4 regions of the Photobacterium carnosum genome follow, and region 1 is predicted to be linked to each of the others. Evidence: predicted binding sites of a transcription regulator. Region 1 holds the regulator's gene; each other region holds the start of a gene.

What was found. The regulator PurR, encoded in region 1, represses purine synthesis genes. The targets are predictions, from matches to a motif close to TNANGNAAACGTTTNCNTNA.
Region 2: GLP24_RS02090 (NCS2 family permease) is a predicted target of PurR. The motif match lies at 5,496-5,515, and genes of this name have one in related genera.
Region 3: GLP24_RS16405 (phosphoribosylaminoimidazolesuccinocarboxamide synthase) is a predicted target of PurR. The motif match lies at 5,234-5,253, and genes of this name have one in related genera.
Region 4: GLP24_RS17735 (formate--tetrahydrofolate ligase) is a predicted target of PurR. The motif match lies at 5,060-5,079, and genes of this name have one in related genera.

Annotation. Positions count from the first base shown of each region.
Region 1 covers NZ_WMDN01000003.1:104,043-112,577, reverse strand. The annotation lists gene hutW (heme anaerobic degradation radical SAM methyltransferase ChuW/HutW) at 1-467, opposite strand, end outside; gene GLP24_RS19920 (energy transducer TonB) at 878-1,714, shown strand; gene GLP24_RS04095 (MotA/TolQ/ExbB proton channel family protein) at 1,718-2,419, shown strand; gene GLP24_RS04090 (ExbD/TolR family protein) at 2,416-2,835, shown strand; gene GLP24_RS04085 (heme/hemin ABC transporter substrate-binding protein) at 2,835-3,752, shown strand; gene GLP24_RS04080 (FecCD family ABC transporter permease) at 3,770-4,807, shown strand; gene GLP24_RS04075 (heme ABC transporter ATP-binding protein) at 4,804-5,595, shown strand; gene purR (HTH-type transcriptional repressor PurR) at 5,973-6,977, shown strand; gene GLP24_RS04065 (TfoX/Sxy family DNA transformation protein) at 7,351-7,938, shown strand; gene GLP24_RS04060 (carboxymuconolactone decarboxylase family protein) at 8,414-8,535, shown strand, end outside.
Region 2 covers NZ_WMDN01000002.1:37,646-46,180, forward strand. The annotation lists gene nqrF (NADH:ubiquinone reductase (Na(+)-transporting) subunit F) at 1-185, shown strand, start outside; gene GLP24_RS02070 (FAD:protein FMN transferase) at 347-1,372, shown strand; gene nqrM ((Na+)-NQR maturation NqrM) at 1,384-1,605, shown strand; gene dinB (DNA polymerase IV) at 1,873-2,946, shown strand; gene GLP24_RS02085 (aminoacyl-histidine dipeptidase) at 3,027-4,487, opposite strand; gene GLP24_RS02090 (NCS2 family permease) at 5,566-6,855, shown strand; gene gpt (xanthine phosphoribosyltransferase) at 6,924-7,382, shown strand; gene frsA (esterase FrsA) at 7,568-8,535, shown strand, end outside.
Region 3 covers NZ_WMDN01000022.1:49,473-58,007, forward strand. The annotation lists gene torA (trimethylamine-N-oxide reductase TorA) at 1-2,116, opposite strand, end outside; gene torC (pentaheme c-type cytochrome TorC) at 2,137-3,315, opposite strand; gene torE (trimethylamine N-oxide reductase system protein TorE) at 3,359-3,535, opposite strand; gene GLP24_RS16405 (phosphoribosylaminoimidazolesuccinocarboxamide synthase) at 4,013-5,116, opposite strand; gene GLP24_RS16410 (metal-dependent hydrolase) at 5,333-6,097, opposite strand; gene GLP24_RS16415 (DUF445 domain-containing protein) at 6,339-7,052, opposite strand; gene GLP24_RS16420 (ATP-dependent helicase) at 7,268-8,535, shown strand, end outside.
Region 4 covers NZ_WMDN01000028.1:8,467-17,001, reverse strand. The annotation lists gene GLP24_RS17745 (ATP-binding protein) at 1-2,024, opposite strand, end outside; gene GLP24_RS17740 (YfbU family protein) at 2,297-2,803, opposite strand; gene GLP24_RS17735 (formate--tetrahydrofolate ligase) at 3,222-4,976, opposite strand; gene pflA (pyruvate formate lyase 1-activating protein) at 5,519-6,259, opposite strand; gene GLP24_RS17725 (EAL domain-containing response regulator) at 6,378-7,601, opposite strand; gene GLP24_RS17720 (ATP-binding protein) at 7,611-8,535, opposite strand, start outside.

The sequences.
Region 1 (8,535 bases):
ATCATGGTGCCGAGTTGTTTAATTTGTGCCGCGGTTAAATCAGTCGGAGTACCACCACCAATATAGACCGCTTGAAAAGGTGCCGCCTGCGTCCATGGCTGGGCGGCTTTATATTTAAGCTCAACCATTAATGCCGCAAAATAATCATCAATCAGACGTTGGCTCGATGCATATTCAAAAAAACTGCAATAGGTACAACGTACACGACAAAATGGAATATGAACGTATAAACAACGCTTATTAAAAGGCGGGGTTGTCCGCTGTAAAATTTGCTGTACTAGCGGCTGTATTTGATTGGATTCAATAGGATTGTGACTACCACCACCAGCATGTGCCGATAATTTACGTCGAAAACCAAATCGCAACGGATCCGGCGTATTTTCTCCAAGAATATCACCACCAAAACTAGATATATCCAAACTAGCTGGCGTATTTATAGGCAATATAGATTGTTCAGCATTTATCATATTAATGGCTATGTCCACTAGCCCCTCTTCAGTAACTTGTGATGTGTAACTTCGATAAGGTTGGCGACAAATCGATTCACATCACATCATTTATGATTATTTGCTATCACTTTTTAAGCTGTTTATTTCAAGATTTCAGTACAGAAACGGTACATTGCCATTCCCATCAGTGATTCTTAATCTTATTTTCGGTCATAATATTTTGCATTGAATAATATTGCAAATGATAATTGATATTATTCGCATTTAGTGGATAATGGCTAAAAATAAAATGCTGATATTAATAATTATGTTACTAACAACATGAAAAATATAATAAAACTAACCATATACACAGGAGGTGGTATTTTGCGTCAATATTCAATCACTATCGATGACGTTCTTTTTAGTGTTATTTTTAGGTAAAAATAGTGAATACAAAACGTTACGTTGCCGCTGGGGCGGTATCATTGTTGGTTCATAGTATGTTTCTTGCTGCGATGCCAACCAAGGATCCAATCACACTGACGATAGGAACCGATACGCCACGTGTCAGTTTAACCTTCGTTGCTGTTCCACCTACTGTAGTGAAAACACCACCGCCAACGGTAATGCCAATATCAACCGAATCGATACCAACAAAATCTGCGCCAGTAAAGCCCCCTGTTGCATCAACCATGAAGCGCTTAACAAAGACCACAACAGCGGATAAAAAAGCCCCAACGCTTAAAAAAACGATAACACCGAAGAAAACAGTAACGCAAAAGAAGACGCCACCGATCAAAAAAATCGTCTCCCCAGTAAAGAAAAAGCAGCTTACGCACAAAAAACCACTAAAGCAGACATCAGCAACCGTAGCACCTACACCTGCACCAACGACAACGACAACGACAGATACAAAAACAACATTAAAGCAGATAAAAGCACAATTAAATCAAGCGAATAAAACAACGGCCGCCGCAGTCGATAACGCAGGAACACAAGCATTACAGTTGGTATCAAAACCGACCTTTGCTATGCGACCCAGCGCTGTCAATTACCCCAAATTAGCCAAACGTCGCGGCATTGAAGGTCAAGTACTGATTGAAGTCTGGATTGATATAGAAGGACAACAACTCAAGCAAAAACTGATCAAATCATCAGGCGCACAGATCTTAGATAACGCGGCAATCGCGGCGATCAAACAATGGCATTTTTCTTCTCATATTGTGAACGGTAAAGCGATTGCCCACCGAGTACAGATCCCTGTACGTTTTAAACTGGACTAAACCATGACTGTTATTGACAACCTCACCCAACAATTTGGCCTTATGACATGGCCGCTGCTTATTTGCTCGATATTAACGGTCATGATTTTAGTTGAACGGTTTATACAAGTATTACTCTGTACTGGTGTTGGAAAAACCAAAGTTACCGCCCTTTTGGATAAACAAAATCGCCATGATGATCGCGCACTTGATCAGTTAGCAGAACAACTTAAACACCAACGGCCATTATTATGTAAAGGCATCTCGATGCTGATTTCCCATCGTCATTTTACGAAACCATTACGTGAAGATGCCGCGGGTATTTGGCTACTTCAAAAACGTCAACAATTGCGTTCAGGGTTACGATTACTGAGTTTAATTGGTGTGATTAGTCCGCTATTAGGTTTACTTGGTACGGTGTTGGGCTTAATTGAAATGTTTAAAAGCATTGCCCTATCAACAGGCTCTGTGACTCCCAGTGATCTTGCTGATGGTCTAGGTTTAGCGATGCGCACTACCGCTGCTGGCTTAATTATTGCCCTGCCTGCCATTACAGGCTCACAATTATTAGGCTTATGGGCCGATAGCATCATGGCGACATTAGAGCACAGTCTAAATCGTTGTAATTTATGGTTAGAAGGCATGAACATTGATGTCGGTAATGGCCCAGTAAAGCCGTGTGATACTTGTGAAGAAAACCCAGCTTACAACGGTAAATCAGCATGATTAGTATCAATAATCATCAGCAAAACACAGATGAACTCAACCCTGATTTAACGCCTTTATTGGATATTATTTTTATTGTGATGGTGTTTTTATTACTTACCGCAACAGTGAAAATTAAAGCATTAGATGTAGAATTACCGCAAACCGCGACTCAAATATTACAAACAACCAAAGCCGATCCGATCACAATAAACCTCGTTGCCGCTGAACCTTATTGGGCATTAGACGGTCAATCGATCGACAACTGGGATAACTTTTCACAACAACTATTAGCCGCTGTAAAAGCACAGGCAAATAAACCCGTCGTTATTGGTGCTGATAAAAAAGCCTCAGTCGAACAGATGCTCAAATTATTAGCTTTTCTACAAAAAAACGACATTAAAGCCACGCAACTATTAATGGAAGATCAACAATAATGGACCGTCATACCTCTTTTATAACTGCACCTTTTTTACGATATATTTCTCAAAAAATACTGTTATCAACCACACTGTTTATCTCCGCATCAAGCTTATTTAGTCCCTTAGCCCATGCGCAAGCAGAACCAAATTCTGCAAGAGTGATTAGCGCGGGTGCTGCTATTACTGAAATCATTAATGCATTAGGGGCTGAGCAACAATTAATTGCCGTCGATGTAACCAGTAAAACACTGGTGGCAGATAACATGCCTAAAGTGGGTTATCACCGTCAACTGTCAGCAGAAAGCTTGATTGCTTTAGCCCCGACTCGCATTATTGGCTCCGATGAAATGGGTCCACCAAAGACATTAACATTGTTAAAGCAATCGGGAATTGAGGTCGATATTGTTAACGGTGGTGAAACGGTGCCTGATTTACTGCATCGAATCGATCAAGTGGCAGCCTTAACCCAACATTCACAACAAGCGCAGCAGCTTAAACAAACCATAACCACCACAGTAAAAACGATTAAACAAAACAATTCACACCAGACTCAGCCTAAAAAAGTATTGTTCTTAATGATTCATGATGGACGACCAATTAGTGTTGCCGGAAAAAATACCACCGCCGACAGTATTATTACTTTAGCGGGGGCAATAAACCCAGCAGCGGCGATGGTATCAAATTATAAGCCAGTTTCAACCGAGGCCATTTTACAAATGCAACCTGATATTATTTTACTCAGTAACCGTACGACAGCCTCCATCAAAGACATGGCACAACTTATCAAAAAAATGCCCGTCTTAGAGGCAACCCCTGCGGCAAAAAATAATGCAATTGCAGTGATTGACGGTACGGCATTAATTGGTGGCTTAGGCATCCATAGTATTAATGAAGCTCTGCGCCTTAATCATATTTTCTACCCACAATCGTAATCTGAGATAAAGCCATCATGAACGACAGCCGTATTTCACCCCATGTTATTTACACTATCAGTATTGGATCATTGCTCTTTGCATTATTAAGCTCAATTGCAATTGGACCGATGGATATCAGTTATAAAGATAGTTTTATAGCATTATTACCTGGAGACCATCAGCTTGCCGCTCATATTGATCTCGTGATCCATCAAATACGTCTACCACGAACATTATTGTGTATTGCTATCGGGGCAATACTGGCTATTTGCGGTGCTGTTCTACAGGGATTATTTCGTAACCCCCTCGCAGACCCAGGTATTATTGGTATTTCAGGAGGTGCTGGCCTAGGCGCAGCTTTTGCGATCATTTTATTTACCCCGTTAATGACGCAATATCCTTTATTAATGAATATTGGTGCTGTGCCCTTCTTCGCTTTTTTGGGTGGCGCTATTAGTACCTATTTGGTGTATCACCTTGGCACCGATAAAAATGGTACATCTGTCGTGGTAATGCTATTGGCGGGTGTGGCAATTGGAGCGATTTCGGGTGCAGGTCTTGGGTTACTTAACTATATTGCGAATGATCAAGCGCTACGTGATTTTTCTTTATGGTCAATGGGCTCGTTAGCAGGAGCGACGTGGCCGAATATTGGCCTCGCTTTTGTGAGCCTCGTCGTCATTTATTATTATTGTTATCGCCAAGCAAATGCGCTTAATGCGTTTTTATTGGGCGAAGCTGAAGCTCGTCATATGGGGGTAAATGTTCAACATCTAAAGCGTAGTTTAATTATTGTCTGTGCTGCGGGTGTAGGTATTACTGTTGCTATTACGGGTCCGATTGGCTTTATTGGTCTGGTGATCCCCCATTTAGGACGCATGATTTCAGGTCCTAATCATAAAACCCTCTTACCCATTTCAGCTATTTTAGGCGCATTGATTTTACTCGTTGCCGATATGATCGCCCGTAGTGCGTTTGCACCGCAAGAACTCCCCGTGGGTATTATTACCGCCATTTTAGGCGCTCCATTCTTCATTTATCTACTTAATAAACAAAAAGGCAGAATCGCATGACGGCAACCTCAGCACGCTCAACTGTAATTTCAGCACGTAATTTACAGTTAACACTGGCGGGTAAAGTCTTATTAGATAATTTTAGTATCGATATAAAAGCAGGAGAAATAACAGCACTACTCGGGCCTAACGGTGCAGGTAAAAGTACCCTTCTTAAAATACTGTGCGGTGAAATAGAGCCTGAAAGTGGTCAAGTTGCATTTTTTGATCGTGATATAAATAGTTGGCAACGATCTGAACTAGCGTGTCATTTAGGTATTTTGCCGCAACACAGTTCGCTCTCATTTGCCTTTACCTGTAAAGAAGTGGTTGAGCTTGGTACGATGCCGCTATGTTTATCACGTCAAGAAATTGACCGAATTACTACCCAAACCATGCAAGATACTGACGTCATTCATCTTGCTCAACGCTTATATCCAACGTTATCTGGTGGTGAAAAACAACGGATCCATTTCGCACGCGTTTTAACCCAATTAAGCCAAGCACATGATAAATGCATTCTAATGTTAGATGAACCGACATCAGCCTTGGATTTAGCTCACCAGCATAAAACATTACAAATGGCACAAATAATGGCGGCTAAAGGTGCGGCGGTTATTATTGTATTACATGATCTCAACTTAGCCGCACAATATGCTCAACGGATGGTTATTATTCAGCATGGTAAAATTCAAGCCGATGGTTCACCATGGCAAGCATTAACCCCCCTAATAATTCATAGCATCTATGGCTGGCACGTTTCTGTACATCCTCATCCTGTCCATGGTTATCCTTATCTACTATCATAATATTATGTTGATCGTACCTAGTAAATTTTAGTAACCTTACGATAAAATTACTGAAATTAACGTTTTTTTGTTGATAGCTATCAAATAATTTACTCCAAGACAATTGAAACGTTGCACTACGCGTAACACTCAGTAAAATGTGAACGCAAGCGATTACACTTGAAAAATATGCAATAATTATAAAAGCCGCAAACAAATGCGGTTTTTGGTGTTAATACCATTTAAGTATGTAATAAAACATTATCGGTGCCAAATTGAATAATTAACGAGAGAGTTTACGTAAATACATTGAATTATATTCATCTCAGTAATTATTCAATTTGGTACCACAGAATTAGCTAGAAACAACTCTAGCACTCATTATTAGAAGAATAAATATGGCGACCATTAAAGATGTTGCACGTATGGCTGGAGTTTCAACGACAACAGTTTCACACGTAATCAATAAAACGCGCTTTGTCGCAGAAGCCACACAAAAAAAAGTACTGGCTGCTGTTGAAGAGCTTAATTACGCACCAAGTGCTGTTGCGCGTAGTCTAAAATGTAATACCACTCGCACTATTGGTATGCTAGTAACTAAATCAACTAACCCTTTTTTTGCTGAAGTTGTACATGGTGTTGAAGAGTACTGCTACCGCGAAGGTTACACACTCATCTTATGTAATACTGAAGGTAATCTTTCTAAGCAATATGATTATTTACGTATGCTTGCAGAAAAGCGTGTCGATGGCTTATTAGTGATGTGTTCTGATCTTGATCAGAAACTATTGGATCTGCTTGAGCGCCAAAAAGACCTACCTATGGTTGTAATGGACTGGGGTCCAGAAAGCCCACATACTGATAAAATTCAGGATAACGCCGAGCAAGGTGGCTATCTTGCGACTAAATATTTTATTGACCATGGTCATAGTCGCATTGGTTGCTTATCTGGCCATAATGAGAAAACCACTTGTCGTGAACGTTTAAAAGGCTTCAACAAAGCGATGGCTGAAGCTAACTTAGCCGTTAACGAAGATTGGATCCTTGAAGGTGACTTTGAGTGTGATTCAGCGGTTATAGCGGCTGAAAAATATATTGCAATGACCGAGCGCCCAACGGCTATTTTCTGTTTTAATGACATCATGGCAATGGCACTTATTAGTACCTTTGAGCAAGCTGGGTTACGTGTTCCTGATGATATTTCAATTATTGGTTACGATAACATTGATCTTGCACCTTACTTCGCACCGCCATTAACGACAATCCACCAGCCAAAACGTCGTTTAGGTAAAACCGCCATTAAAATTCTAATGGACCGAATGAAGAACAAAGATCATGAGCGTCAAATTTTTGAAATGGCACCTGCAATCGTTGAACGCAAGTCTGTAAAAGATTTACGCTAATATAACAACCTATTTATCAAGCCAATATTTCTATTGGCTTTTTCATCCATTCGTAATCAATCCAATCCTTATCTCTACCGTCGCTATCCTTACCGTCAGAAAACATGAGCAATCTCACAGATTCATCAGCTGTCATTAATATTAAAACTTACCTTTTTAAAAGATCGAATATAATGAACCTTGTAAACACATATAATAGTAAGCAAAAGACTTACAAAATATAAATAATACTTCACTATTGATAGTATTATTTATAGAGTAATGCATGGATGATTTAGAGTAGGCAATTTATCTCGTAAATAACTTTAATAATAAAGTAAATTTACAACTACTTTAATGTTAGGTGACACTCATTTATTCACCGAGTAGAAGTATGGACAAACCAATATTAAAAAATTCATTACAGCTATTAGATCATTTAGGCAACGTTAGATCTCGCTCCATGTTTGGTGGCTTTGGTATTTTCGCAGGTGAGACAATGTTCGCACTGGTCGTTAATAATAAACTCCATCTACGAGCAAATGCAAAAACAAAAGAGGAATTTAAACAAGCGGGTTTAAAACCCTATATCTATGAAAAACGAGGTTTTCCCGTCAGAACAAAACATTACGCTATTCTTGATGAATGGTGGGAAGAACCTGAAAAAATAATAGAGCAAGCAAAATATTCTCTTGAAGCAGCACAAGCTGATAAAAAAGCAAAAGAATGTTGCACTCCGGATAGAATAAAAGATTTACCTAACCTACGGCTTTCAAATGAGAGGATGCTTAAAAAAGTCGGAATTCAAACGATTGATCAACTCTATGATATTGGTGCACTCAACGCCTATAAGGCATTACAAAAAAGACAAGAGGCATCATTAAGTTTAGAGTTACTATGGGCATTGGAAGGCGCTATACATGGCCAACATTGGTCAGTAATACCAGAAAGCAGACGCAATGAACTGCTAGCTAAACTATAATAAATATCCGTCAACTGGCTAAGTGACGCTTAAGAATAAAGAGGCCCAGTGCCTCTTTAATTTATCCAACAAATACACGTATCTACCCCTACACAATCCTTACATTACCCATTCCAAATCAATAAACATGATAAACGCACGCTAAAATGTACATTTATTGAACAAGTAAATTAAACACATAAAAAGAATAAGAAAATAAAATATTTATTCATTAATTTCTACAAACCCCGTCACAACCATAAAATAAAACCTTTTATTAACTATTTTTTATTATTAATCATAAAAAATAACATACGCACGTCACATTTTGCTCTTAATGTAACGATTATGACTTTCGTTATTATTATTTGTTATTTATTATTTCCAATAATGTTTTGAATAAAAAAAAATTTTGTCATTAAATGAAATACAATATTAGTTACCTCGGTCTTGCTACTTAAGAGTCGATGTGATTCTCATTTAATAAGGACATACCTTGCGTATATTAACCAAAAAAACATTTTCATTGTGGGTCAAACCGGTACTGTGGTTGCAAAAACGCCATTTCGGCAAAATACTCAATCCAGCTAAATTATGGGGACGAAAACCTGTACTTTT
Region 2 (8,535 bases), on a different contig from region 1:
GGGATGGCTACACTGGCTTTATTCACAACGTTCTTTATGAAAACTATTTACGTGATCATGAAGCACCTGAAGATTGTGAGTACTACATGTGTGGTCCACCAATGATGAATGCTGCTGTTATCAGCATGCTGAAAGATCTTGGTGTTGAAGATGAAAACATTCTATTGGATGATTTCGGTGGCTAATTACTAGCCCTTCGCCTTGAAAAAAGGCTGGCCTATTAAGGTCAGCCTTTTTCATTATTAATGAATAGTAATGTTATTTTTATTGTGGTTATTATCAGTTAGTGATGACTAACTATGGTCGCTAGAGTAAAAATTACCTTTTATTTCATTGGAGTAGTTGAATGAAAATGTTCCTTATTCGGGCTGTAGTTGTGGTTACAGCATTGTTAGCGCTTGCCGGCTGTGGTGATCAGCGTCAGCAAATCACTATTAATGGCTCGACAATGGGAACCTATTATTCAATTAAAATAATTAATCAAGATGGTTTACCAACAACGAAAGTGATCCAACAAGAGATTGATCGTCGTTTAGAGTTGGTTAATGATCAAATGTCGACCTATCGTCCACAATCTGAATTAAGCCTATTTAATCAATCACCAGCGAATAAACCTTTTCCAGTCTCAGCAGCGACAGCAAAAGTAATCACTGAAGCATTACGTATCTCTAACGTTAGTCATGGTGCTTATGATGTCACTGTTGGGCCTGTGGTTAATTTATGGAGCTTTGGTCCTGAAGCGCGTCCAGAATCAATTCCAACTGATAAAGATGTGACTACTCGTCTTTCTGAAGTGGGTTATCAGCATCTGCAAGTGTTAGCGGGTAATCAATTAGTAAAAGACGAAGCTAAGCTTTATGTTGATTTATCTTCAATTGCGAAAGGCTATGGGGTTGACGTTGTTGCTGATTATCTAAAAGATGACTTACACGTTAAAAATTTCATGGTCGATGTTGGTGGTGAATTACGCTTGCAAGGTAAAAATCAAGCCAATGTTTTATGGCGGATTGCAGTTGAAAAACCAGTAGAGAATGAGCGTGCAGTGCAAGAAATTCTGCAAGTGGGCAATATGGCGATTGCAACATCAGGTGATTACCGTAATTACTTTGATGAGAATGGTGTACGCTACTCACACTTGATTAACCCTAAAACGGGTCGTCCGATTGATAATCATGTCGTGTCTGTAACCGTTATTGCGTCATCATGCATGACGGCGGATGCTTATGCGACAACCTTCTCGGTAATGGGAGAGGATGAATCAATTGCGCTTGCAAACCAAGAAAATATTCCAGTCATGTTGATTGTAAAGACCAAAGATGGCTTTATTGAATACAAATCAAAGACTTTTGAGCAATACGTAGATAAAAAATAATAGAGGCGTCCATGGCAATTTATTTAGTAACATTTGCTGCTTTTTTACTGGTTATTATTGCAATGGCAGTAGGCTATATTTTTCAACGTAAATCTGTTAGTGGCAGTTGTGGTGGCTTAGACGGGATTGGGATCGCGAAAGAATGTGATTGCCCAGAACCGTGCGATGCGCGTAAAAAGCGTGAAGCCCGCGCAGAACGTCAAGCTGAATGGAAGAAAAATCAGATTATTTAACTGATTTAAATATTAATATGTAAGTCATTACTTACGTTAAAGCCTAGGTTAGACAAAGACTTTGTCATATCTAGGTTTTTTTATATGTGTTATTTAAGCTAAGATTAAAGTGATGGATATTTAAGTTGAGATACTCTAACTCGCGTCATTAGTGGCTACCTTCAATCCAAATAGATCATTGCTATATTGACAGTGATTAAGTAAATTAGCGTATAACAACTGTATATAAAAACAGTTATTTGCTGTGTTCATTGATGAGTATTTACTGTGACTAATCCATTGCCAATCCAACGTAAAATTATCCATGTTGATATGGATTGTTTTTATGCGGCTGTTGAAATGCGCGATAACCCTGCCTTACGTGATATTCCTATCGCTATCGGTGGTCGCTCTGAACAACGTGGCGTAGTGAGTACTTGTAATTATTTAGCGCGTAAATATGGTATTCATTCTGCAATGCCAACCGCACAAGCGATGAAACTGTGTCCACATTTAACGTTAGTGCATGGGCGAATGGAAGTGTATCGTCAGGTTTCTCAACAAATACGGGCTATCTTTGCTCGTTACACCGATAAAATTGAGCCATTGTCATTAGATGAAGCTTATTTAGATGTCAGTGATTGCGATATGCTTCATGGTTCTGCAACCTTGATTGCACTACATATTCGCCAAACGATTGAGCAAGAACTGCGATTAACCGCATCTGCTGGGATTGCTCCGGTTAAATTTATAGCAAAAGTCGCCTCTGATCTTAATAAGCCTAATGGTCAATATGTCGTTACTCCTGATCAAGTGGATGATTTTGTCGCCGAGCTTAAACTGGAGAAAATTCCAGGGGTAGGGAAAGTCACTATTCAGAAACTGCATCAGCAAGGGTTATATGTTGGTCGTGACGTGCAAAATTATGCTCAACAGCAGTTATTGCAACAGTTCGGTAAGTTTGGGCAATCATTATGGTTACGCGCTCATGGTATTGATGAACGAGAAGTGATTGTGGAGCGCCAGCGTAAATCGGTTGGAGTTGAACGTACGTTTAATAAAAATATTAGTAGTTTTGATGAATGTTGGCAGGTAATTGAGCTTCTACATGTAGAGCTTGAACAGCGGTTACGAAAAGTACGACCACAACTGAATATTGCAAAACAAGGGATAAAACTAAAATTTGCAGATTTTCAGCAAACAACGGTAGAGCATAGTTGTCCTAAACTCGATAAACAGCAATTTGTGACATTATTAACAGAAGCACTGACTCGTCAACAAGGACGAGAAATTCGTTTAATTGGATTAAGTGTTGGTTTAGAGCAAGGATTAAAGGCTCAACAATTATCGTTTGGTTTTTGATTGTCTGGACGATTATATTGAATAATAAAAAACGGGCGCAGGGCCCGTTTTTGAACTGGTTGTCAAATTAGCTATTCGTGTTATTTTTTAACAGGAATATTTTTTAGAATCGCTAGCATTTGATCCCAGAACATTTGTACGGTATCAATTTTCACTTTCTCATCAGGAGAGTGAGGGAATTTGATTGTTGGACCAAATGACAACATGTCCATTTCTGGGTAAGGTTCTTTAAATAAACCACACTCAAGACCCGCGTGGATCACCATAATATTTGGTTTATTACCATACATTTGCTGGTAGGTATCACGGAACACTTGCATGATTTCAGAATCAGCATCAGGCTTCCAACCTGGGTATGCACCAGATACGTCACACTGTGCGCCAGTAAGTGCTGCTAATGATTGCAACATTCCTTCAACGTAGCTACGACCTGAGTCGATCAATGAACGGATCAGACATAAGATCGTTACATTATTTGCTTCGGTAGTGATCACACCCATATTTAATGATGTTTCTACTACTCCTTCAATATCATCGCTCATGCGAATAACACCGTTAGGACAAACATTTAGCGTATGGATTAAACGTGTTTGATCAGCGAATACCATAACATCGTTAGGCTGTGCACATACTTCGGTAAATAGTGTAATGTCAGTTTCAACATGGCCTAACTCAACACTAACGATTTGTTGGTATTCAGCAAATAATGCATTAAGTTTATCGATGTTTGCTGTTGGTAAGGTCGCAATTACCGTTGCTTCACGAGGTAGGGCATTTCGTAGGCTACCGCCAGTGAAGTTATTGATACGTAGATCAAGCTCATTAGCATGACCGACTAAGAAACGCGCCATTATTTTATTAGCGTTGCCACGACCGGTGTGAATATCACAGCCTGAGTGACCGCCTTTTAAGCCTTTAACGACTAATTTGATTGCTTGATGTTCAGCAGGAATAGCTTCACGTTGAATATCAATGGTTAACGCGACATCAACACCGCCTGCGCAACCCATGTAAATTTCGCCTTCTTGCTCAGAGTCAGTATTCAATAGAATATCGCCTTCAAGCCAGCCAGCTTCCAAGCCAAAAGCACCTGTCATGCCAGTTTCTTCATCGATGGTTAATAATATTTCTAATGGACCATGTTCGATGTCTTTAGCCGCTAGAATTGCAAGACAGGTTGCCATGCCCATGCCATTATCTGCACCTAGTGTTGTACCTGTCGCCGTTACCCATTCACCATCAATAAAGGGCAGAATTGGATCTTGAGTAAAGTCATGTACGGTGTCTTCATTTTTTTGTGGCACCATATCAATGTGTGCTTGAAGTACGACACCTTTACGGTTTTCCATGCCAGCAGTCGCTGGTTTTTTAATAATAACGTTACCTGTATTATCGCGACGAACATCTAACCCTTCAGCTTGTGCGAACGACACAATGTATTGTGCTAGTTGCTCTTCATATTTAGAAGGGTGAGGGATTGAACAAATCTGATCAAAGAAATGCCAAACAGCTTTTGGTGATAGTTGAGTAATTTCAGACACGGTAGCCTTCCTTTTTATATACGAGATTGGGCTAGTGTCATTTTGTAGGGTGTTAGCCGTAAAATGACAAATAGATAACGAATATTTTTATCGCTTTGGTTTTAGCATATCATTCTGTCTTTAGGGGGGATAGCGCAAATAATAAAATCTTATAGCACTGATTTCTGCGATTATTACGTTACTGCTAATGCCATACGCGGCTATTACTATGGTCATGCATTGTATGTAATTAAATATGCTAAAAACATGTAAAGCGGATAGATTGAAAAATAATCAAAAAATAATGTAATAAATTTACAGTAAAAGCCATTTCTCAAGCATTAAAGGTGAAAAGTGTGATCTGGTTAAAAAAAACGTTGTAAATTTATATCATTTTGGCTATAGTTTGATCAGGCCATTTTAGTGGCATAATAATTAACACGATACGTTCAGGATGAACCCGAGATATCGCCTCCAAGGAACCGAGAATAAGTGAGCCATAACGGCAACCCACCATCTATTACGTTGGTGAGCTTATGATAAAGGTGATTTAAATGAAAATATTTTCTTCGATGACACATTTTTGGAATAACCGCGCTATTTATACAAGTAATTTCCATTACCCAGCGCCTTACCGTTATTAATTAGATTTTATTGTTTTGTTGCTTTTAACAAGACAAATGCAAGTTTGTTCGTCCCCTTATATTAAGAATATCTCGATAATGCTATCCAGTTATCTATAACATTCTGCCGCCACTTCTATTTGAAGTGGCGTTTTTTTTAGCTGCTTTTATATTGTCTTCATTTCTTTGCTTTAATTATCGGTATTTATTAACACGTATTTAATACTTACAAAAAGTAAATGTTCAAAAATTGACCAGACCTGTTATGTTGTTAATATCATGATAAATAAGCTTAATATGATTATTTATTCGGTAGTGTTTATCGTGTGAGTTATTGTTTTACGCTTTTCGGCGATAAAATCTGGAAATTGCGTGATCGCATGATTATAATCAGCTCCGAAATGGATTGCGCAATCGTTTTCTATTTGTTGGCGTTGTTTGTTACTTTATTGTATCTCTCTAAGGAACCGAGAAGCATGCTAGAAAAGTTATTTAAACTCACTGAACATGGAACGACCGTACGCACTGAAATTATGGCAGGTGTAACTACCTTCCTGACAATGGCTTATATTATCTTTGTAAACCCCACTATGTTAGCCAGTACAGGAATGGATCAAGGTGCAGTGTTTGTTGCAACTTGTTTAGCGGCAATGATTGGTTGTTTTGTGATGGGTTTTTATGCTAACTATCCAGTAGCACAAGCGCCAGGTATGGGGCTTAATGCATTTTTTACTTATACCGTAGTATTAGGTATGGGACATACTTGGCAAGTAGCGTTAGCGGCGGTATTTTTATCTGGCCTCTGCTTTATTGCTCTGAGTGTTATGCGAGTACGTGAATGGATTATTAATGCGATCCCCCATTCATTACGTATTGGTATTTCTGCTGGTATTGGTTTGTTTTTAGCGTTTATTGCACTACAAACATCAGGCATTGTGGTTGCAAGTCCTGCGACGTTAGTCACCGCGGGTGATTTAACCAGTTTTCCTGCAATAATGGCGGCTTTAGGTTTTTTCTTAACGATTTCTTTAGTACAGCGTGGTTTTAAAGCGGCAGTATTAATTGCGATTTTAGTTGTAACAACAATCAGTATTATTGTCGGTGAAGTTGATTACAACGGTATTATGTCAATGCCACCCAGTATTGCTCCTACCTTTATGCAGCTTGATTTTTCAGGTGCTATGGAAGTGGGTTTAATTTCAATTGTATTTGCTTTTTTGTTTGTTGATTTGTTTGATACGGCAGGGACATTAGTCGGTGTCGCGACGAAAGCTAATTTGATTGGTGAAGACGGTAAATTACCGCGTTTAAATCGTGCTTTATTAGCTGACAGTACAGCCACTTCTATTGGCGCATTACTGGGTACGTCAAATACGACATCTTTTGTTGAGAGTGTGTCGGGTGTCGCAGTTGGTGGTCGTACAGGCCTAACAGCGGTTACTGTTGGCGTGTTATTCTTATTAGCGTTATTTTTTGCACCGTTGGCTGGAATGGTACCTGCGTATGCAACGGCGGGAGCGTTATTTTATGTCGCTATTTTGATGATGTCAGGCTTGGTATCGATTGATTGGCGAGATTTAACGGAAGCGGCTCCTGTAGTTGTTGTGTGTTTATTAATGCCTTTAACCTACTCAATTGCAGAAGGTATTGGTCTTGGTTTCATTACGTTTGCGGTCGTGAAAGCATTGAGTGGCAAGGGACGTGACGTTAATATCAGTGTTTGGGCTATTTCAGCGTTGTTTCTTGCGAAGATCATTTTCTTATAAGCGTGAAATTTTTCATGCTTACATAAATTTATGCGGTTTTAAATCGCTGTTTCAGAGGTTGTTTTACTATGAGTAATAAATTCGTCATCACTTGGGATAACATGCAAATGTACACGCGCCAGTTAGCAGAAAAATTGCTACCGGCTGAGCAGTGGACAGGTATTATTGCAGTTAGCCGTGGCGGTTTAGTGCCAGCTGCTATTTTGGCGCGCGAATTAGGTCTTCGTCATGTTGATACGGTATGTATCGCAAGCTATGATCATGATCATCAACGTGATATGAAAGTGATCAAGAAAGCAGACGGTGATGGTGAAGGTTTTATCGTTGTTGATGATCTTGTTGATACTGGCGGTACAGCTGAAAAGATTCGTGAAATGTACCCTCGTGCTAAATTTGTAACGGTATGTGCTAAACCTGCAGGCCAGCATTTAGTTGATGATTTTGTTGTTAGCATTCCGCAAGATACATGGATTGAACAACCTTGGGATATGGCGGTTACTTTCGTTGATCCTATTGCTAAAAAGTAATTAACTTATCTAAATGCAGATCAATTAATACAATAGTATTGTAATGATAATCGCAGTTGGAAACTAAGTTTTATTGAAGACGCCACGTTGTTGGCGTCTTTTTTTATGGTTTTTAGTTATTGACTACGGTTTAGGTATATTATCTAAGTCTATTAATAAAAGTGATATATACGTTGGAGGATGCCATGTCGGAACCATTAAAACAAAATTTATCAGAGAAGCTATTTGCTCCACGTCAAACCAGTAAAGAGACATCGAATATTGTTAAAATTGCACATGTCCGTCGTGGTGATGTAAACAATGCACTTGATGGTGAAAGTCAGCTTGGATGGTATCGTGTATTACGTCGACCACAATGGATTTGGCAAGGTGTTGATCCGATTGAACAAGAAGCTATTTTAGCGCGGATTGCAGGCTCAACGTCACCACGTACAAGTGATCACTTATTAGATACTGTTATTGGTTATCGCCCTGGCAACTGGACTTATGAATGGTCACAGCTTGCTTCAAATTATCAGCAATTAGCCCGTACGGCAGTTAATAATGGCGATAAATTAGCCGCATCAGAGTTATTATTTAAAGCTAGCACTCACTACAGTATTGCCGCATATCCTTATATAAAAGGTGATCAGTTGGCTGATCAAGCGGAATTACAAGCTAATCAAAGTTATCGTGAAGCGATTGAATTACGCCCACATGATATGCGTAAAATTGATGTTAAATATGAAAATAAGACCTTTGAGGCATTCATTCATTTACCGCGCACTGATAAGCTTTTACCAACGGTAATTGTCAGTGGTGGTTTAGCAACATTACAAAGTGATTTGTGGCGTTTATATGCCGATTATTTAGGTCCTGCTGGATATGCGATGGTCACACTTGATATGCCATCGGTAGGTCACAGTGATCGTTGGAATTTAACGGAAGATACTAGCCGTTTACACCAAGCACTATTACAACAAATTCGTGATGTGCCATGGGTCGATAATCGTAATGTTGCGATGCTTGGGTTACGTATGGGTGGCAATGCCGCGATTCGACTTGGTTTTATGGAGCCTACACGCTTAAAAACCTGTGTCAGTATTGGTGGTGCGATCAATAGCTTTCTTACTCAGCCAAAGTTATTAGATAAAATCCCTCGAATGTATTTGGA
Region 3 (8,535 bases), on a different contig from region 1:
GGACGGTATAGGTTGCACGTAACTCATCTGATTCACACATTTGTGAGTGCAAGCGTTTGTCAGGGTGACAAGATTGCATCCAGAATGGGTGTTTATCAGAGCCTGGACCACCATGCGAACGTTCTGTTTTTTCAAACCACATTGGGTGGCCTTGACAGTGTTCATAGCCATAACGTGCAATTTTACGGCTGGATATTTCAATGAAACCTGATGGTGTACCTAGCGCATTGATTTCTGGATCTTGTCTAAAATCAGCGTGACGAACCCATGGCTTACCGGTGCCAAAATCTAGAAAACCTTGTTTCCAGAAAACATCAAATTCCGGCATATTGAATTTGCCAGCGTTGGCTTTTCGGCAATCGTTATACAGCATTTGAACCCATTGCATTTCATCCATGCCACGGGTGTATTCTTTATTTTTATTAAAACGACGTGATAATTCAGTGAAAATATCAAAGTCAGTTTTTGATTGATATAACGGATCAACCAATTTTTGCATTGCGATTAAGCCACGACCACTGTATGAGCCCATAACGTCAATATCGTTACGTTCAAACTGAGTACATGCAGGTAGCACAATATCAGAGAAACGACAGGTTGCCGTCCATGCAAAATCAATCGTAACAACGGTTTGTAATTTTTGAAATGCTTGCTTCATGCGGTTACGATCTTGGTGGTGATGCCAAGGGTTGTTACCGCTGATCACCATCATTTTGTAATCAGGTAGAATCACTTTAGAGCCGTTGTATTTAATTTCTTTACCCGGTTCTAAAATACAGTCGACAAAACGTGCAACAGGGATGGTACGACTATAACCATTGAAATCATTGTTATCCCACTTGGGTTTCTGACCTTCATCTACGTTACGTGGGAAGCCACCGGGTGCTGCAAAACCTGTTGATGGAACACCAATACCTGAGTAATGGTGACCATAAGAAATACCACCGCCAGGTAAGCCAATTTGTCCTACCATCGCAGCAATAACTGCACCCATCCAGTAAGGTTGCTCGCCATGTTCTTGACGCTGAATACACCAACCAAACAGAATTTGAGTACGCTCTTTAACTAGCATACGGGCAAAATCACGGATTTGATCGGCGGGAACGCCACAAATTTCAGCGGCCCATTCAGGTGTTTTTTCAACGTTATCTTTGGTGTCGCCAGTTACGTAACCAATAAATTCATCAAAGCCCAAGCAATACATCTTGATAAATTCTTTATCATAAAGATTCTCAGTGTAAAGCGTGTGCGCCACACCCAGCATAAACGGTACATCCGTTTGAGGGTGAAGATAAAGATGGGTATTTTCTAGGTAACGTTGGGTCTTGTTTTTAACCGGATCAACCGAAATAACATTGATTTCACCTTTCGCTACTTTTTCTTTTAGTTGCTCAAGGTAAGGGTAAGACTCATGCGTTTCACAGTTCCAACCTACTTGGAGGTTTTTAACCGGATCGTTAGCCCATAAAATAATGTTCTTACTGTTGTCTAAAATTTCAGACCATGACGTACCTTGAGCATATACTTCCGTTGAACCTAGTACATAAGGCATAATCGTTTGACCAGCACCTGTTGAGTAGTCGCCAACCTTAGTAATGTAGTTACCATGCATACCGACAGCACGTTGCATGTGGCTAGTACAGCTATGGAACTGACCCGTTTGACGCCAGCCTGTTTGACCTGCATGGAGCGCCCATGGACCGTAGTCCTTTTGAATACGCTCAAGTTCACGGTAGAACAGATCTAAGGCTTCATCCCATGTCACACGAATAAAACGATTGTTACCGCGAGTCTCGCCGCTAAACTTGTGTTTTTTAAGCCACTCTAGACGTACCATTGGGTAACGAACACGTGATGGGTTATAGATAATGCCTTTAATGCCATTGAGCATTTCAGTTGGGTTTTTATCTATTTCAATCGCTTCAATTTGTTGTACTTTTCCCGCATAGATCTGAGCACGGAATGCACCCCAGTGAGAGCCAGAATAGCGCCATGTGCCTTGAGATATCTCATCATTAGCAAATACATTTGCAGAGGCGAGTAGGCTTGGGCCAATCACAGTGGCCGCACTTGTTGTGGCTAGGCTTTTTAGAAAACAGCGTCTTGATACTGACATAGTATTTACTCCATCAATGCTTAGTGTTGGCCATTAGAAAAATCAGAAGAGTGCTTTTGTAAGTACTTCAATACAATGGCTTCGCTATCACGGTCAAAGTTTACAAATGCCAACATTCCGTTAAACATCCCCGGCCATGTGTTTGCATCAAAGTGACTTTCAGCCGGTTGGGTATGGCACACTGAACAGTTAGTGGTATACGCTGTTTTTGCCTGAGCCCATACTGGTGTGATGTCATTGACTAATGAATTTTTAGGCATCCATACTGTGGCAGTAACACGCTGCCAAGGAAGACCAGTTAGGTCATCAACTTTCTCTTCATACTTATCAACCACTTTATCGTTTTGTGCTGATTCTTTAAGTAGAGAAGCAACCGGAATATTCATACCAAAATCTTCCTGAATCACGCGACCATAACCTTTATCTTTACGCCAACCGGCAATCTCTACTTCGATTGCATCATTAGTTTCATCGATAACTTTTACGCCAGAAGCTGGATTTAGAATACCGGCTTCAATTGTCATCGCTTTATCTTCGTAAACAGGAAGGAAGCGAACGCTATAAACTTCTTCGCCCTTGCTATAGTCAGTACCATGAGAAAGTTGGACTAACTCTGACACCATGCCACCACTGGTATCCATATCTTTTGGTAAGTGATGAGCAATACCTTTATGGCAATCTACGCAGCTTTGATCACGCTCTGCTGCATTTTTCATTTGAACACGCGCAACAGGGGACATTTTTTCAAAATCCATGCCTTTATAATCGTGACAATCACGACATTCCTGTGAACCGTTTGCTTTAAAGCGCTCCCATTCATGCTGTGCTAGCACGATACGGCGATCTTCAAATTTTTCAGGGGTATCAATAACACCAGCGAAGTGAGCAAACACTTCTTTGCTTGCTTGTATTTTACGAGATATCTTATCAGTCCAATCATGGGGTACATGACAATCTGGGCAGGTTGCTCGAACCCCTGAACGGTTCTTATCATGAATAGTATTAACGTATTCAGGTACGACATTATCGGCATGACAGCTTACACAAAATTCTTCAGTATTGGTTTTTTCAAGTGCAGTATTAAATCCGCCCCAGAAAATAATACCTGCAATAAAACCGCCAAGGGTTAGAACACCAAGGCTAATGTGAACACTTGGGCGTGATAGGGTTAGCCAAGCTTTTTTTAAAAATGCTTTCATTATTGTTTCTCTTTAAATGATGCTTGCAGCGTGAAGTAGAGGATCAACCACCGTGACCGGGAGGACCAAAAATAAACAATTGCAACATCCAGACTGTGAAACCATAACCGCCAACGAAAATGACACTTAAAATAGGGAACAGGAAAATGGTAATAAAAAGGAACATTTTCCATTCGCGGCTACGTGTTTTCTTGGCAGTAGAATCAGTAATACTGCTCATAAAACCTCCTAAAATTTATGTAAAGGTAAAAGTTATTTTTTATAAATAGATATATCAATTCTAATAACAACATGATCATAAAGTAGACGGCTATACTTATTCAATTAATAAATGCGTTATTCTGTTATTAAAATAGTATTTTTTGAATTCAAACTGAATTGTTAATATTAAAAGCAAGTATGTGTAATTTAATTATTATTTAAGAGCGATTATTACAAAAAATGGAGGGCATAATTGTGGTGATGTTATATTTTTGTTTGGTTTGTTAGGGTTTACTGGGTGTGGTTGTTGGTTGTTGTGGTGCTATTCATAGGGAATATTGATTTTAAATTAAGAGGTGGGTGACAGGTGGTGTATTTCGTTAAAGCTATTACAAATAGAAATGTGAATAAAATAATTTTTAAGGTGTGATATGAATGAAATTGTTAATGGAAAAGGATGAAAAGAGAGAGCTATTAGATAGCTCTCGAATGAATGTTAATCAATTAACTGATATTCACTGCGTAAAATATCAATAATTTCAGTTTTAGGATCTTGGCTTAGCGTTATCGGCTTTCCTGTTATTTTCTCAGCGATGCCCGTATAGATTTTAGATATCTGCATTAATATATCTTGAGGCAGAGCATTGTCTGCGGCTAATGCAAAACGTTCAGGCATGCGTTCTTTATTTAATAAAATATCTGGATCTGGAAAATAATTAAGTAAGACTTGACGAAAATCTTCTTTGGAATTTTCAATAATTTGTCCATCACGATAAGCGGCACCATCCCAAATTCGTGATGAATCTGGTGTACCGACTTCATCCATATAGATAAGTTTTTCATTACCACTCGTATCTGTGACGTAGCCAAATTCAAATTTAGTGTCGACAAAAATTTGGTCTAATTTAGCTAATTCATCACTAATCACGGTAAACCCATCGGCTAATAGTTTTTCGTAATAATTAATATCATCCGTATTCCGGAAATTAAAGGCTTGGTAGTTATTGATGAGATCTTCACGAGTCACATTAACATCGTCAGCTTCAGGTACATTTGGAATATCTTTTAGAATACCTTTGGTTGACGGGGTCATTAGTAATTGTGGTAATTTTTGGTTTTTCTTCAATCCTTCTGGTAGTTGAATACCACAGAATTGACGTTCACCTTGCGTATATGCTCGCCACATTGAACCTGTAATATATTGACGACAAATTGCTTCCACCATTACTGGTTTTGCTTTTTGTACAATCCAGACAAAGGGGTGGGGAATATCAAGAATATGACTATCAGCTAATCCATTGTCTTTGAATAGTTTAAACCAATGGTTTGAGATTGCATTGAGTGCAGCTCCTTTGCCTGGAACGCCTTTCAACCCCCCCTCACCATGCCAAATACAGTCAAATGCAGAGATACGATCACTGATAATCATAATTGCGAGAGGCGCATCAGGTTGAACGTTGTAGCCTTTTTGTTGAATAAGGCGACGACTGTCAGCTTCTGTTAACCAATAAACAGAGCGTACTTTTCCACTATGAACGGGTTTATCAGTACGAATGGGAAGGTCGTCATTGACGGCAAGAACTTGATCTGCAAGGTTCATGGTGAAATTCCTATTTCAAAATGATGACATCGAAATACCGAATACTTAAGATCCAATTTATTTTAAGTACTCATTTTTTTTAGCATAATACGCGGTTAAATCTTGGACTACCAGCAAAAAAGCAAACGATTGCTTTTTGTTTTAAAATAGTACTAAATGTAAAGTATGGTAGTGGAATACCATACTTTACATCATGAGATAGTGTTTTATTGGGGATTAAAAACGTTGATAAAAGGCATGTAGATCACGAGGTGTAATATAAAACATGTGTAAGAACCATTGTTTAGTATCGTTTATATTGAACCAGTCAGGAGTGAATTGAAAATGACTCCAATTAGTGACAACGTGCAAAGCACCGTCATAGCTTGGTGCTAATTCAAACAAGATAACAATAATGATAATTTGAGCAAGGCTAATAAATGGTTTGGTAAAGGCAAACGGTTTAAGTGCCGTACCAAATGATGATTTAAAACGTTTATTTGACAGATCGACGCTGTATATTTCATCTAAGACTAAATGCACGATACCACCAAGTAACACAAACCCACCCGCAAACCAGCTATCTGTTGCCGTGTGACCGAGTAATGCGCAAATATTGACACAACATAAAGCAATGAGACTAACAAATGAAATAGAGTGGCATGCGCCTCGGTGAACGGTACAACGATCAAATACGGCTTTGCCAAAATAACGAATTGTAATAAATAATGATACGACATACAGAATCAGTTCTAACATTGCCACATGAGTGTAGATGTGGCTAATGAGCAGAAAACAACAAAACCCCGCTAAGAGCGTAAACAAGGCTTTCATCGACGTTGAATGGTCTGAGTCTATGTCAGGTAAAAGTCCACCAATGGTGCCAAAAAAGGTCATCCATAGTGCAATGCTAGGGCTAATATGATCAGCAGACAACAGTGTGGTTGCTGTTAAGCCACTGACAATTGCTGCAATCGTGAAGTGGGTTGAGAAATTTGCCAAGAAAAATGAGTTCCAACTGGATACATATACAGGTATTTATCACTGTTAGTTATCATAGTTCAATATTTATCACACTTTTAGTGCAATTAATGAAAGTAAGTGAGTAAAAAAGAATCAGTTTGGATTTTGTTATAATGGATGTGACTAAATTACGCTGTAAATAAGTAGAGGGTAAAATGAGTATAGCAGCCGCATACTATTTAAAAAGAATACGGCAACTAGGTAGTAGAAGATGTTTTGATTAGCCCGTGATAAGTGCTGATATAATACCGATGACACCACCGAAAACACCGCCCCAAATAACCAACCAGCCAAGATGTTCACTGATCATTTTTTGAACCATTTCTTTAACCATCTTCGGTGTTAGTTCATTTAAACGTTGGTCAATAATATCTTCAATTTTATCTTCAATATCATGCAATGTTTCAGGTTTGATTAATTGTTGTTTAAGTGCAATTTTGAAGTTGTCTTGGTGGCTGATGTCTATTACTGACTCTTTCATTTTTGCGATGAATGGTTCACGTAAAGGTTCCATTGCTTCTGGCCCCCCCATCATGGTGATCATGCCACCAAATGATGAGTTCATGATGACATCAAGTAATGAATCAAATGTTGGTGCAAAATCAATCTTGTTGATAATTGGCTGCATATCAAGTGATGTTGATTGGTCGGTATCTTGGTTTAAAAAACGACTAATATTTTGTTGAGTGAAAAATTGTTCCATCATTAATGCTTTTATTGCCGCTTTAAATGCTTCAAAACGAGCAGGAATAACACCTGAGCCATAAAGCCCCGGTACTTTTTCAAATAACATATAAATGGCAAGCCAGTTGGTTAATGCACCTGAAAAGGCAAATAAGCCACAATAAAGAATAATATGCTGATTGCTAATATAACCAATAAATAAAAGTAGAAGAGAGAGGGCATTAGTCATGAAGCTTTTATTTTTTAACATGTGCAGTTCTTAGTCGTTATAACACCGATATATACGGTCATAGGGTCAGTAAATAGCATTGTGCCATTCAAAATTAGCCTAAATTCTAACAGATAGAAACAGACCAATGCTACATTTGTGTTCACTGACAGTAATAGTGGTTTTACGATTTAAACTTCAGATGGCAATTGTTATACTCGCCTGCTCTGCATTTATTGTCTTACTGAGTATTTTTAATGACCCGTTTTACAGCTGAACAAACTGCTTTTATTCATCATCAGTCAGGTAATGCACTGTGTGTGGCTGGCGCTGGAACGGGTAAGACAACAACGCTAATAGGGGTTGTTGAACATAAATTACAGACCATTGTTGCTGACAATATGTTAGTGCTCATGTTTAATCGTGATATCCGTACTGATTTTAAAGCAAAATTAGTTCAAATTCCGATGGCAGCACGTGTACCTGTTCATACTTTTCATAGTTTTTGTTTTCAGTTATTAAGGCAGTCGGGGTATCTGTCCACGACGGGCTATCAAATCGATTTTAATAATGGTGATAGTGATAAAACCATTGCTAAACTTGTATTACGTCAAATGGCGGCACAAGAAAAATCGTATCAAAAGCAACAGACGTTTAAAGATCCTCGTACTATTGAATTGTTAATGAGTTTTATTGGATTAGTAAAAGCACATATGCTGCCGCCAAAAGAAGTCTTTGATATTTCAGAAATTAACCGAGAATATGCCTTTATTGTTGACGCTTTTTGGAACTTTGAAACCGTACGTAAAGAGCGTAAACAGCTATTCTTTGATGATTGGCTGGTGGAAACAATTCAATTATTAAAAAATGATCATGCTTTATTGGCTTACTATCACCAACGTATTCAATTTATGATAGTTGATGAATTCCAAGATATAAATACCGCACAATATCAATTATTGAAATTACTATTATCACCACAAGCACAATTAGTGGCTGTGGGGGATGTCGATCAGTGTATTTATAAATGGCGTGGCAGTGCGCCACAATTTATGCTTAATTTTGAACAAGATTTTGCACCCGCAACAACGTATAGCTTATCGCATACATTTCGATTTGGTCATAGCCTAGCATTAACTGCGAGTCATTTAATTGCTAATAATAAACAGCGGTTTCACGACTTTCAAACTATCGCCCATGAATCCGTGGCAGATACGTCTGTTGAAGTGATTGGTACGGCGCGGCAAGTGGGTGAAATCGCACAATCAGTCGCTGATTTTATTTCAAAAGGTGGGCAACCTGCAGAGGTCGCTATTTTGGTTAGGCGTTGGTCACAAGCAATGTTATTTGAGCTAGCATTTTTAACTAAGAAAATACCTTACCATATGCCGATCGGTTCGGTGTTAACACATAGTCGTGAAGTAAAGTTGTTAATGGATATTATGATATTAGCAACGGGGCGTTTTTTGACGTTAGCTGATAATGATAAGGCCAATTTATTGTTTAACTTATTATCATTTCCACA
Region 4 (8,535 bases), on a different contig from region 1:
GTATTCACCATTGTTGTTTTTTGTACTTTGGCGCGACTTTCGACCAATATTAGCGCTTGTTTGATTGAATCTTGAATATCAACTTTGCTTAATGGTTTGGTTGCTGATTGTTTTTTTGCAAAGTTTCTAAAATTTATGATCAGTTTACTCATTCGAGTAACAAGATCGTCTATTTTTGTCAGATTTGTGGGTAGATTTTCGTATTTTTTATGATCAAGTGCAAGTTTTGCACTAAATATTCGCGTTGAAATCGCAGATAGTGGTTGATTAAGTTCATGCGCAAGTGATGTCATCGTTTGGCCCACAACTGCCATTTTTGCCGCTTGAATTAATTCATCTTGAGTTTCGATCAAATCGCCTTCAATGCGTTTTCGATCTTCGATTTCGTCTCGTAGTTGTTGGTTTCGAATGGTGAGTGATTGCGTTTTCTCTGCAACCGTACTTTCTAACCAACGAGTGGTATTCTCTTGTTCGGTAATATCCGTCATTGTTATAATTACTTTGTCATCATTACCTTGCGTAAAGGTACGAAAATCTAACCGTAAATATAAACCATGACCGTTTTTGGCGACTAATTTTACCGTCATGTTATAAGCCCCATTGGTCATTAATGGACCATTAGCGGTAAACAAGTGCTGTAATGTAGTAAGGGTTGAACTATTAAACAGATTCCAGACTTGATGTTTTTTAGTGACATTACAGAAATTTAATTGTTTTAGAGCTTGTGGATTAACCGATTCAACAGCACCGTTGAGATCGCAAGTAATAATGCTGGCTTGAGTATTATTGATCAAATTTAGGGCATTAGAATTTTGAATTTCTTGCATTTGTTGACAAAAATAACGCAGGTTATCGCCTAAAATACCAATCTCATCAACACCTGTGGTTTGAATATTGGCATTAAGGTTGCCACTGGCAATGGCTTGTAAATCTTGACCCAGTAGATTTAGACGTTTTACGATACCTCGACCAACTAAATAAATCGATAAAATAACACTAAGAATAATGGTAATAAAAACTACGCCAAATAAAATTAAATTACCGATCCAAATCGAACGTCTAGTCTTACCATTCAATTTAGCTAACGCATTATCTGCATGACCAACAAGAGTTTGGATTATATTTTCTTGTTGAGTTAATTGATTACGAATATTGCGTTGGGTCTGAGTTATTTTTATATTGTTTATATTATCTTGGATTAATAATTTTTGAAGGTGACCATTAGGGGTTACTAATTGAGTAAATTCTTGCTGTAATTGACGATAAGTAATGGTTGATGGATAGTTATTTAATTGTTTACTGATTTTATTGAGTTGTAATATTTTTTTTGCAATAGCGTCAAAGGAAGTATTGATATCATTCTGTTGACGATGAAGAATACTATCTTCAATAAGTTGGTGTAATTCATTCACATTAACAGTAATTGTTTGAATAACTGAAAATTCAGCCATAATATTTTTGATATTAGTATCATGTTTTAGCTGTAATTGTTGAGGGGTATTTAGCAACTGCATCATTTGCCATTCAATTTCTAGACGTAATGGTTGTAATTCATCAATCAAATCTTGATGTAACCATTTAATCGTATTTTCTGTTTGTTTTAATGAAAAGCGTAGTGTATTTCTTTGCTGTAATAAGGCGATATAACTATCAATATTTGCTATTAATAGCTGCTGACCTGATTTTATTTTTGGGTAGTAATATAAACTTGAAATATTATCTATTGATTGTCGAATAGCTTTTAAAATAGAAACGATATTTTTTTTAATCGTTTTATGCTTTAACGGATTAGTATTCAGATCTAATGCTGTTAACGCTGCTTGTAACTCGGCAGTACTGCGTTCTAAACGATAACTAGAACGTAATGTTGGCATATTATCATTGGTTATCGTGCCTATTTGTTGACTCAGCTGTTGCCATGTTAATGCGGCAATAACACTGACACTAATAGTTAAGAATGCCATTAATATAATGGCTGAGGTCAGACGATTACCGATAGTATTATTCTTTACACAGCGAATCATTATTATTATGTATCCCATTAATAATGGCATATTGCTAATAAATTTGACCTTAATTAGGTAACTAATTTATAGCGAAGAAGTGCAATGATTATACGTCAGTGGTTGAAATGATCACTAATGGTTTTTATAACAAAACCAATGCTGTTATTAGAATTGAGTGGTGATGTTATCGTCATTAAGGTGTCACGTTTCAGTTTTTTTATACGATAATGCTTAAGAATAACACCATAAAACCGAGTTTATTCACTCCGTTTTATGGCGTTGGTATAAAGCTATGCTGTAATAATCTGTTGGATCTCACTGCATGATAAATGGTAATGGCGTGGGCATCCGCGCCAAATAGTTAGCATGCGTAGATACTTATCAAGCATTGGAACATGACTATTAAATTGATGTTCAGTGGTAGGGAACTGTGGATATAAACCTTCATCATGAGTAAGGAAACGTACGTAATTAACTAACTTAGCTTCAGTTATTACATCAAAACCTAAAAATTGTAGTCGACGTTGGTCAATGTCTTTTGCGCCATCGCAACGGCAATCTTCTAAATTAAAAGATTCTTGAAGTGCGTGGTACATCTCCATTATTTCAAGAACTTGTTTACATTCATCTTCTGAAACTTCGCCAAAATCTTTGCTAAGTTCACGCATCTGTAAGCAATAGCCGCGTTCAATAATCATTTGTAGGCGGTGATATTTTTCAGCATTTTCAGGTGCGATTTTTGCCATGATGTAATATTGATTAGATAGAATTAGACGTTGAGCGTGAGTCATTTCCATAGTTGTAAGCCTCAAATTTTTTATAGATTGTGCTCGCTCAGCTTTGATTGTATTGCTGTAGTGAGTACAAGGAATATTTATTATGAGCGTGAGATTAGCAGGTTGAGTATAAAATAAAATGATCTGACACCGCGAATAGGATTATTTTTTGTTAACGAATGTTATCCATTTGATATATTGGTAAAAATCTTATCTATTTGATTTTAATTAAAAACCACTATTTTTGTGGGTTTATTCCGTCATTGAATATCAATACAATGTGAATGAAGGAAGAAGCTTTAGTGATTAAATAGTTTTCAGATGGATATTAAGCGATGGTTGAGAGTGATGGCGGTGGCTTGTTGTGGGATGTTGTGTGTTATTTAAAGGAGTATCGATAACAATACCTGTTATCGATACAATATATAATACGTTAGATTTAGGTTAGACCGATGATATTGCCATCAGCATCAAGATCAAGATTCATGAATGCGGGTTTTTCAGGTAGGCCTGGCATGGTCATTACATTGCCACATAAAGCATAGATAAAACCGGCACCTGCACATAATTTCAGCTCTCTAATTGGAACGGTAAAATTTGTTGGTGCGCCTTTAATATGCGGTTCGGTAGTAATCGATAATGGCGTTTTTGCCATACATATTGCTAATTTATTAAAACCTTGTGCTTTTAATTGGGCCAATTGTTGAGTCGCTAAAGGTGAAAGCTCAATATTTTTAGCACCATAACCAATTTCAGCGACTGCCATTAATTTTTCTTCAATGGTTTGGTCTAAGCTATACAGTGGTTTGAAGTTTGCAGGCTTTTCGCAGGCATGAACAACGGCATTTGCGAGTGCTATTGCGCCATCGCCTCCTTTTGTAAATGCTTCACTTAATGCAACATCAACATGAACATTAAACGTTGTGGTTAAAATCAGTTGTTTTAATTGCTCAAGTTCTTGATCGGTATCTTGTGGGAAACGGTTAATGGCAACCACAACCGGGACACCGTATTTGGCGGCGTTATTAATATGCCAACGTAAATTCTCAAAACCAGCAATTAGGGCAGCTGTATCTGTCTCAAAAATAGTATCAGGTAGCCGTTGTCCTGGGCGTAAATCATAAAGCCCAGAATTCGCTTTAAGGCCCCGTAAGGTTGTAACTACGACTGCACAATCGGGCCCACGTCCTGCTTGTTGTGCTTTAATATTACACGCTTTTTCAAACCCCATATCAGAACCAAATCCACCTTCAGTAACCGTAAACTCACTTAATTTCAGTGCGATTTTATCGGCAATAATAGATGAGTTACCGTGGGCAATATTTGCAAATGGGCCTGCATGGATAAGGGTTGGCACTCCTTCTAGCGTTTGCATTAATGTGGGTTCAATTGCTTCACACATAGTAACGGCCATGGCGCCCGCAACTTTGAGATCTTCGGTAGTAACCGGTTCACCATCAAGGTTATAAGCGACAACTATTTTACCAATTCGCTGACGCATATCGGCTAAATCTGTAGCAAGGGCTAAAATTGCCATTAATTCAGAAGCGGCAGATATATCAAAGCCATCGTGGCGTTCAAGACCATTAATGGTTTTACCTGGTTCATTTTGACCAATGGTGATCATACGTAGTGCGCGATCATTGTGGTCGATTACTCGCTTCCAACTAATATTATTAATATCAATCCGTAGTGCTGGTAGGTCTGTATGTGCAGTAAAAGTGTCATAACCTAAGCGATTTTCATGATAAAGACGAGCATCTAATGCTGCAGCTGCAAGATTATGTGCGGCAGTAACAGCATGAATATCACCCGTTAAGTGTAGGTTGAGCTTTTCCATTGGAGCTACTTGGCTATAACCGCCGCCAGCAGCACCGCCTTTAATGCCAAATACTGGCCCCATTGATGGTTGGCGAATGCAAGCAAATACAGAGCGTTTAATTTTAGCTAACCCTTGTGCTAAGCCAATGGTGGTTACTGTTTTACCTTCACCTAGCGGAGTGGGAGTAATGGCAGTAACCAGTATTAGTTTACCTTCTGGTTTATTACTTAACCGTTTTAAAATAGCGGGTTTTACTTTGGCTTTTAAGCTGCCTTGAGGCGTAAGATCTTGTGCTTCAATGCCAGCATTAAAGGCGATGCGATCAATGGGGGTGAGTCGCGTTTCACGGCAAATTTCGATGTCGCTTTTCATGAGAGCTTATTTCCTCATCGGCAGAAAGAGTAATACGAATATTGATATTTAATGCTTTTTAACTGAAAAGATGTCTTTTTTATTAACGCAAACGTTTGCTTTTGGTTTATACCATAATTTTATCATGGATAAATATCATTTTATGGTTTTTTTATAGGGACTGTTGCTATTTGGTGGAAGATAAAGAGGGGATATTTATCGTATTCCATTATTATGAAATGTATTATTCCATTATTAGTTATTGGTTGTTTTTTACTCTGCATTTAAAGTATATAAATTATAAAAAATGACCCTGATCAAGTAGGGTGTAATTTTAGCAAAGGAAGTTATTATGCAAGAACCTGTAACGAAGTGGAAGTATACAGTACCAATCTCATTGTTAATTATGGTGTTGTTAATCTCTTTTCTTGTCACAATTTTACCGTTGTCACGATAAATACTATTTTATCTTTTCAGTTTAAATAGAAAAGAGCGACTTATCTAACTCCTTAGAGATAAAGATAAGCCGCTCTTTTTTGTATTAACAACTATGACACCGTTGTTTAATACATAACCTTCTTGCCATAGCTTGCAAGAATGTTTTTAATATTTTCCATTGTTTCTTTTTTCGGTGGCTTAATCCCAGTTAATGGGTATTCAAAGCCTAGTGCTTCCCACTTGTGCTCACCAAGCTGATGGTAGGGTAGCAGCTCGATTTTTTCAATATTATCCATGTCTTTGATGAACTCACCAAGTTGGTGTGCAGATTGCTCGTCATCAGTGTACCCCGGTACAATCACGTAACGGATCCAAGTCTTTTGGCCGCGCTGGTGTAGGTAACGTGCAAAATCAAGTATACGTTTATTTGAAACGCCAGCTAAGTTTTGGTGAACGTTATCATCCATTTGCTTGATATCAAGCATTACCAAATCTGTGGCATCTAAGACTTCATCTACCACATCAGTATGTTTACGGATGTAGCCATTGGTATCAAGGCAAGTATGAATACCATCAGCTTGTGCTGCACGGAAGAAATCACGGACAAATTCTGGTTGCAGCATGGCTTCGCCACCAGATGCGGTAACACCACCACCAGAAGCATTCATGAAGTGACGGTATGATCTTGCTTCATGCATCAATTCTTCAATAGTAGCTTCACGACCGTCATGGGTGTCCCATGTATCACGATTGTGGCAGTATTTGCAGCGCATTAAGCAACCTTGCAGGAATACAATAAACCGAATTCCTGGGCCATCGACGGTTCCGCAAGATTCGAAAGAGTGAATACGACCTGTTACTGACATTGTTCTATTTCTCCGCATATCGCGTTTTATTTATGTGTTATTTTATTACAAAACAGGTTTTGAATATAGCGAAAACTCAAGATGTTAATCAATATGGTTGCGTAAAAGTAAGTGGCATTTAAACGGGTTGTATTTGTTGTGTTGACGGTGAACTAATTAATAATTGGTGGCTTCGTTGTTGCCATTGAGTATGCCAAATAGGAATTTGACTAAATGGCAATGGTGGTGAAATAAAATAGCCTTGTGCTAGCTCACAACCCATTTTTTGCAGTTTTAGCCATAAGGTAATATCTTCCACACCCTCTGCAATTGCCGTTAGATTGAGGCGTTGAGCGAGTAATAAGCAAGTTTCAATAATCACTTTAGCGGTATAGTTTGTTTGCATTGCTTGTACAAAACTAATATCTAACTTTAATGATTTAAACGGTAAGATATCAAGTTGTTTTAATGATGAATATCCCGTACCAAAATCGTCAATTGAAAGATTAAAACCATACATGCCTAATCGAGCAGCCGCTTCTAATGCTTTTCCTGCAGATTCAAAAAGATCCGATTCGGTTAATTCAAAATATAACCAATGATGCAGTTGTGGATATTGATGATGTAGCGCTAACACGTTATTAATGAAATTACGTTCAACTAATGTTTCTGCTGATATATTGACAGCAACCTTGCGGCCACAAAAAATAGGTTGTTGACTAATTATATGATTAATTATCAGTAATGCTAGTTGGCTGTCTTTTCCTATATTCGATATTATTTTAATAAATTTCATTGCTGGAACAATGCCATAATCTGGATGAATAAAACGGATTAATGCTTCGCTAGCAACCCATTCTCCAGTTTGTAAACTTACGATGGGTTGATAATAAGGAATAAGATAATTGGAATTGAATGCCTCGATGATATCTTTTTCAGTAAGATCTTGTTGTAAAGGCGGTGTTATGTTGTTTGATTGTAAGTTGTTTGTCGCGATGATTAACAATTGTTTTAATTGTTCAAGGTGAGTAGGTTTAACTAAAGTACCTAATAAATTAAGACCATAGTTTTTACACATTTTATCGACACTATGTAGAACACCCGCATTTAAAGCACTGGTAATAATTATTGCGCCAGTAAACTGTTGTTCAGCAAGGTGACCTAGAAAACTAATACCATCCATTTGTGGCATGTTGAGATCACAAAATAATAATTGTGGTTGATAACGTGTTACCGCTGCTAATGCATCAATGCCATTGGCTGCAAAATAGAGATGATCTTGATTTGGATCGATAAGATGAGTTAATTGGGTTGCAAGAACTTGACGTTGAAAGTCATGATCTTCAATCAATAATATGTTCATATTTCGATCCTATTTACTGTTAATTTGATGTGATAATTGTTCGATTAAATGTTCAATCTGCTGGTAATTTTGTTGTATACCCGTTATGTCTCTTTGAATATGTTGTGTTTGTAATTCAAGCTTCTGAGTTACTTGTGCTAATGGATGAAAAGCCATCATCCGTGCAGCTCCTTTCATACGATGACTCACCATAAAGATATTATCATTGTTTTGTTGTGTTATTGCTGTTTTAAGTTGTGATAAATCATCAAAACAAGAATCTAAATATTGTTGTAGTAGCGTTTGGCAAAGATCATTATCACCAAAAATGGGTAATAGTTCATTAATATCAATAAGAGCAAGAGGTGTTGTTGATGTTACTGGTTTAATTATTTCTAGTGATAAATCTTTAATGTTCTTAGTCATGTCTAATGGTTTTAGCCATTGAGTTAATACTGTTTTTAGCTGTTGTTGTTTTAATGGCTTAATTAAATAATCACTAAAACCCATCACTTTAAAACGATCTGTATTCGTTAGCGCATTAGCTGTAATCGCAATAATGGGTAATATAGCCGCTCCTGTTTGCCGTTCTTGCTCTCTGATTGTTTTAGTTAACTCGTAACCATCCATTTCAGGCATATGGCAATCTGTTAATAAAATATTGTAGTGAGTATTTGCTAGTGCAGATAAAGCTTGTTTACCATTGTCCACAATATCGACAGCATAATTAAGTTGTTCTAGTTGTTGTTTGAGTATTTGTTGATTGATCGGGTGATCTTCTGCTACCAAAATATAACGATGATTAGCAATAGCCTGCTCTCGAGTCTGAGGCGAAGGTAAGGAATGCTGGTATTGGTAGTCATTATTATAAGGTTGGAATGGTTGGGTTAATGCGCGATAAAGTTGTTGAGATAAGAGTGGGCTTAGGGAAATATTACGCGCGTTAATATTGGAT